2 regions of the Alloalcanivorax dieselolei B5 genome follow, and region 2 is predicted to be linked to the other one. Evidence: predicted binding sites of a transcription regulator. Region 2 holds the regulator's gene; the other holds the start of a gene.
What was found. Region 2 encodes FNR, which switches genes on or off when oxygen is low (the NO sensors DNR and NnrR bind a similar motif). Its sites were predicted from a motif close to TTGATNTANATCAA; they were not measured.
Positions count from the first base shown of each region.

Region 1: clpB (ATP-dependent chaperone ClpB) is a predicted target of FNR. The motif match lies at 2,337-2,350, and genes of this name have one in related genera.

Region 1 covers NC_018691.1:4,111,643-4,115,059, forward strand. The annotation lists gene clpB (ATP-dependent chaperone ClpB) at 1-2,187, opposite strand, end outside; gene pgeF (peptidoglycan editing factor PgeF) at 2,380-3,126, opposite strand; gene rluD (23S rRNA pseudouridine(1911/1915/1917) synthase RluD) at 3,123-3,417, opposite strand, start outside.
Region 2 covers NC_018691.1:2,493,722-2,497,138, reverse strand. The annotation lists gene B5T_RS11230 (sulfite exporter TauE/SafE family protein) at 1-45, shown strand, start outside; gene hemN (oxygen-independent coproporphyrinogen III oxidase) at 110-1,483, shown strand; gene fnr (fumarate/nitrate reduction transcriptional regulator Fnr) at 1,566-2,279, shown strand; gene B5T_RS11215 (universal stress protein) at 2,276-3,193, shown strand; gene yaaA (peroxide stress protein YaaA) at 3,229-3,417, opposite strand, start outside.

The DNA.
Region 1 (3,417 bases), 1.6 Mb from region 2:
TTGGATCAGGTCCGACCCCAGATTCGAGGTCATCACCACCACCGTGTTACGGAAGTCCACGGTGCGGCCCTGGCCATCGGTAAGGCGGCCATCTTCCAGTACCTGCAACAGTACGTTGAAGACATCCGGGTGCGCCTTTTCCACTTCGTCCAGCAACAGCACGGAATACGGCTTACGACGCACCGCTTCGGTGAGATAACCCCCTTCCTCATAACCGACATACCCTGGAGGCGCGCCGATCAACCGGGCCACGGAATGCTTCTCCATGAACTCGGACATGTCGATGCGCACCATGGCTTCCTCGGTATCGAACAGGAAACCGGCCAGTGCCTTACACAGCTCCGTCTTGCCCACCCCGGTGGGACCAAGGAACAGGAAGCTGCCATTCGGACGGTTCGGGTCCGACAGCCCGGCACGGGAACGCCGTACCGCGTTGGAGACCGCTTCCACCGCCTCGTCCTGACCAACCACGCGATGATGCAGCGCCTCTTCCATGCGCAACAGTTTCTCGCGCTCGCCCTCCAGCATCTTGGACACCGGAATCCCGGTCCATTTGGAAACCACTTCCGCCACTTCCTCATCGGTGACCTTGTTGCGGAGCAACTGGGTTTCCACCTGAGCGGCTTCCTCGCGTTCCTGGGCCTGCTGAACCTTCTTCTCCAGCTCCGGGATCACCCCGTACTGCAGCTCGGACATGCGGTTCAGGTCGCCGGCGCGGCGTGCCTGTTCCATATCCACACGGGCCTGTTCCAGTTCCGCCTTGTACTGCTGAGCACCCTGCAACGCGGCTTTCTCCGCGTTCCAGATCTCTTCCAGATCGGCGTATTCCTTCTCCAGGGCGGCGATGTCCGCTTCCAGTTTTTCCAGCCGTTTCCTGCTCGCCTCGTCCTCTTCCTTGCGCAGCGCCTCCCGCTCCATCTTCAATTGGATCAGGCGCCGATCAAGGCGGTCCATTTCCTCTGGCATGGAATCGATTTCCATACGGATACGACTGGCCGCTTCATCGATCAGATCGATGGCCTTGTCCGGCAACTGGCGGTCGGTGATGTAACGATGGCTCAGTTTGGCGGCGGCGATGATGGCACCGTCGGTGATGTCGACACCATGGTGAACCTCATAGCGTTCCTTCAGGCCACGCAGGATGGCGATGGTGTCCTCCACGGACGGCTCGTCCACCAGCACTTTTTGGAAGCGACGTTCCAGAGCCGCATCCTTTTCGATGTATTGACGATACTCGTTCAGCGTGGTGGCACCGACGCAATGCAGCTCGCCGCGCGCCAGCGCCGGCTTGAGCATGTTGCCCGCGTCCATGGCGCCATCGGCCTTGCCGGCACCGACCATGGTGTGTAGCTCATCGATGAACAGAATCACCCGCCCTTCCTGTTTGGACAGCTCGTTGAGCACGGCTTTCAAGCGCTCCTCGAACTCACCACGGTATTTGGCGCCAGCGATCAGCGCTGCCATATCCAGGGACAGAACCCGCTTTTCCTTGAGCCCTTCCGGCACTTCGCCATTGACGATACGTTGCGCCAGCCCCTCGACGATGGCGGTTTTACCAACACCCGGCTCACCAATCAGCACCGGGTTGTTCTTGGTCCGGCGCTGCAGCACCTGAATGGTACGGCGGATCTCATCATCCCGGCCGATCACCGGATCCAGCTTGCCGCTTTCGGCGCGGGCGGTAAGGTCCGTGGTGTACTTCTTGAGGGACTCCATACGGTCCTCGGCGTTGGGGTCGTCCACCGATTCACCACCACGGACTTGCTGAATTTTCTCCGCCAGCACCGCCTTGCGCACACCGGCGTTTTTCATCAGTTTGCCGACATCACCGTTGTCGTCACAGGCCGCCAACAGCACCGCTTCGGTGGAAATATACTGATCACCGCGTTGTTGAGCTTCCCGGTCCGCCAGGTTCAACAGGCGGCCCAGATTCTGGGAGAGCTGAACGTCTCCGGTGAACTGGCCAACGGTGGGCAGCTTGTCCATCGCCATCTTCAGGGCGGTGATCACATCGGCCGGATTGGCGCCGGCCTTTTCCAGCAACGGCGTGGCGACGCCGCCGCGTTGTTGCAGCAGAGCCAGCATCAGATGCACCGGCTCAATGGCGTTGTGGCTCTGCCCCACCGCCAGCGATTGGGCCTCGCCCAAGGCTTCCTGCAGACGAGCGGTCAGTTTGTCCATTCGCATGAATGACTTCTCCTGGTTGCGCGTAAAACTCCGGCCCTCAACCACAAGGTTTCAGCGGCACCGAAATTTACCGACTGTTCAAAATCTGATCTATAAATGCGGGCGGCGCCCTGGAATTCAAGCAGCCCATCCCGGAAAAACCGCCGATATTGATCCAGATTAAGAAAAACGGAGATGGCGGGCCCGCCCCGATCAGGGCTCAAGCCAAACAAGAGAAGCAAAGCGGCCGGTCTGGCCTTCCTGGCGGTAGGAATAGAAGTGGGTGGGGTCCCCGGCGGTGCAATGTTCGCCTCCGGATACGTCTTCCACACCGGCCTGATGTAACACCAGGGTAGCGGCATGGGTCAGCGAGAAACGCCAATGGCCAGGGGTGGCGTCACGCGTGAAAGCGGGCTCGAACAATTCCGAGGAGTCCATGAAGGCGCGGCGCACCTCTTCCCCCACCTGATAGACGCGCCCGGAAATTGCCGGCCCCAGCCAGGCGGACAGCGCCTCCCCTTCCGGCGCCAGGATCGACACCGCCCTTTGCACAATCCCCGCATGCAGCCCGCGCCAGCCGGCGTGCACCGCGGCCACCGCGCTGCCATCCTGACGCGCCAGCAATACCGGCAGACAATCCGCGGTGAGCACCACACAGGGCCAGCCACTCTCGTCGGTCCAGACCCCGTCAGCGCTATTATCCCGTTCACCGGCACGAATTACCCGGTCACTGTGGATCTGCCGCAGCCAGGCCGGAGGATGGTCCACTTGCAGCAACCGGTGCACATGGCGGCGGGCAACGTCTACCCGGGAGGGTTCGTCACCGCAGTTGGCGCCGAGATTGAATCCGGCCCACGGAGGGGGCGAGTGGCGCCCCAGGCGGGTGGTGACCACCGACCGCACCCGCGGGTGCGGGTGCCATTCCGGCCAGAGCCACTGACTGACATCCGGCAGCGTCATTGCGCCTCCCGGTCCTCCTCGAGGACCCGAATCAGAGTCTGCAGGTCTTCCGGCAGCGGCGTTTCGAATTCCAGATACTCGCCGCTGACCGGGTGCACCAGGCCGAGGCGGCGGGCATGCAGGGCCTGCCGGGGGAACCGGCGCAACGCCTCGCGTAAGGCCTCGGTGGCGCCAGCGGGAAACTTCAGGCGACCACCGTACAACGGATCTCCCATCAACGGATAGTGGCGGTGGGCCATGTGCACGCGAATCTGATGAGTCCGTCCGGTTTCCAGGCGGACCTGGATCCGG
Region 2 (3,417 bases):
CAGCACGGGCTGCCCGGAGACGTCCATGTCCATCACCATCCTTGATCTGCATCAAGGTCGGCGATGGTCATAGTGGCATGATGCCGCCATTACCCTTTGGAGCGCTGACATGACGCAATGGAATCCGGATCTGATCCGCCGATTCGGAGGCCCCGGGCCCCGCTACACCTCCTATCCGCCGGCCACCCAGTTTCATGAGGAAGTCGGCGAGGAGGACTACCGGCGGGCCGCGGCCCGCGGTAATCAGGCCCGCCGTCCACTGTCGCTGTACTGCCATATCCCGTTCTGCGCCACGGTGTGCTACTACTGCGCCTGCAACCGGATCATCACCGGCAACCGGGCCAAGGCCGAGGATTATCTGACCTTCCTGAAGCAGGAGATCAAAGCCAAGGCGGCGCTGGTGGACCCGCAACGGCCCGTGGTGCAGATGCATTGGGGCGGCGGCACCCCCACCTACCTCAGTGACGCGCAGATGACCGAGCTGGTCTATGACCTGGCCCGTCATTTCAATCTGCTGGAAGATGATCGCGGCGAGTACGCCATCGAGGTCGATCCGCGCACGGTGGATCGCGCCCGTCTCGGGCTGCTGCGGGGGCTGGGTTTCAACCGGCTCAGTATCGGCATTCAGGATCTGGATCCGGTGGTGCAGAAAGCGGTTAACCGGGAGCAATCCCTCGAGCTGATCACCGAAGTATTCGAGGCCGCCCGGGATTTCGGTTTCCACTCCATCAATGCCGACATGATTTACGGTTTGCCCTGGCAGTCCGCCTCCAGCCTGGCCCGCTCCCTGGAACAGTTGCTGGCTTTACGCCCGGAGCGCATTTCACTTTACAACTACGCCCATATGCCGGCGCGCTTCAAGGTGCAGCGACAAATCCAGGAAACCGCGCTGCCCAGTCCGGAGGAAAAACTCGCCATGCTGAAACTGGCCGGCGAAACCCTGGAGGCGGCCGGCTACGTGCTGATCGGCATGGATCATTTTGCCCTGCCGGACGATCCCATGGCGGTGGCGCAGCGCAACGGCACCCTGCACCGCAATTTCCAAGGCTACTCGTTGCATGGCGACGCCGACCTTTTGGGCATGGGGATCAGCGCGATCAGCGCTTTTGATGATTTCTACGCGCAGAACGTCAAGGTTCTGAGCGACTGGCAGGAAGCCGTGCAAGAGGGGCGTATGCCGATCGAGCGGGGTTTCCTGCTCGATTGGGACGATCGCCTGCGCCGTGACGTGATCATGGGGCTGCTGTGCGACCTGCGGCTGGATCTGGTCGCCTTTCGACAGCGTTGGGAAGTGGATTTCGCCGATTATTTCAAGGACCAGCTGGCCGCGCTGGGCGAATTCGAGAAACTGGGGCTGATTGATATGGACGGCCCCGTGTTGAAGGTCACCGATACCGGGCGCCTGGTGGTGCGCGCTCTGGCGATGTTGTTTGACCGCTATGCCGGCACCCCGAACCCACAGCGATTCAGTCGCATTATTTAGCTCGCCGTCACCGATCCGGGAGACCATAATGTCTCAAGCCGTAATTGCACTACGCAGTGTATCCAATATGGAGGTACGCAGCATGCCTCGTCACGTTTCATGCAACGACTGTAGTCTCAGCCCCATTTGCCTGCCGTTGGCGGTGGCGCCTTCCCAGCTTGACGAACTGGATGGCATCATCCGCCGCGGCCGCCCTCTCAAGCGCGGAGAGCACCTGTTTCGCGCCGCCTCCCCGTTCGGAGCGGTTTACGCCGTGCGCTCCGGGGCCCTGAAGACCTATGTCCTCTCCGATGAGGGCGAGGAACAGGTTACCGGCTTCTACCTGCCGGGTGAGATCGTCGGCATGGACGGCATCAGCACCGCGCACCACGTTTCCAACGCCAAGGCATTGGAAACCGCCACGGTGTGCGAGATCCCCTTCCATCGCCTGGAGGATCTGTCGCAGCGCATCCCCTCCTTGCAGCATCACTTCTTCTCGCTGATGAGCAACGAGATCCGAGCCGACCGCGAACTGCACATGCTGTTGAGTAAGAAGAGCGCGGATGACAGAGTGGCTTCTCTACTGTTGTCCCTGGCCGCGCGTCAGCAGCGCCGGGGCTTGAGCAGCAGCCGCTTCCGTCTGCCCATGTCCCGCTACGACATCGCCAATTACCTGGGACTGGCGGTGGAAACAGTGAGCCGCATTTTCACCCGTTTTCAGCAGCAGGAGATGCTGCTGGTGGACGGCAGGGATGTGGAAATCATCGACCGGGAGGCGCTTTGCGGCAGCGGCAGACTACAAGTGGAGGCACCATGACTATTCCGACCGATGGCATTCTCGTTGTATTGGACCGCCACCTGAAGGCTCCGCAGCCGGCGTTGAAGAAAGGCCGGCTGCTGGCCGCGGCACTGGGCTGCCCTCTAGTGGTGACCGTCAATAGCGATTCGTCGGCCATGCGCCGTGCCGTGGGACTGGACCAGAAACGCCGGCAAGCAGCCGAACAGCAAATCCGTAACGCCTGGGAAAGGCGTATCCAGGACTTGCTGGCGGGTACCGAGGCCTCCGTGCATATCACCACGCACAAGGATCAGGATGAAGATCTGCGGCAGACGGTAATTGCCGCCAAACCACGCCTGGTGGTGGTTCATACCAGCGAGGAAGGCACTCTGCGGCGTCATCTGTTTACGCCACGGGACTGGCTGCTGATCCGCAGAGCGCCCTGTCCGGTGCTTTGCGTGCAGGACCGTCCCTGGAGCGAGCCGCCGGTGTTTACCGCGGCGATCGAGCCGGAGGAAGAAGACGAGAACGGCCTGGACGCCACCGTACTGGCCGCTGCCCGGGAATGGTCGGCGCCGCTGCAGGCGTCACTCAACGCCGTGCACGTGCTGGAACATCCGGACGAGACGTTGTTATTGGTGGCGGGAGAAGCGTTGCCTGAATACGCCGCCAGTGCCGAGAGCATTCGCAAGAGTCACCGCGACGCTCTGGACCGTTTCGCCGAGCGCCACGGTCTGCCGCTGGAGCGCACGGAAATGCTGGAAGGGCCAATCGCCGGCACCCTGGCCGACTACTGTGAAAATAACGGCTCCGATGTGCTGGTGGTGGGGACGGTGCGCCGCAACAAAGTGGAACGGCTGCTGCTGGGCGCCACCGCCGAATCCCTGCTGGTGCACGCCCGCAATGATGTGCTGGTGATCAAGCCCGAGGGCTTTGAGGCCGACTGGCAGTGAAATCGTGGCCCTTTTCTGTATGAAAAGGGCCACGATCAACCGCCCTGCTCGGCTCTTCGGAACACCGGTTTGGTGTCCGTGGAAGACGTTTTGTCATAGCGATACCCCGCCTCCCTGAATCGCTTCAGATCCTCGGGCTTTTCAAACCCCTTGCGCAATATCCAGGCCGCCATCATGCCGCGGGCTTTTTTGGCGTAGAAACTGATGACTTTATATTTGCCGTT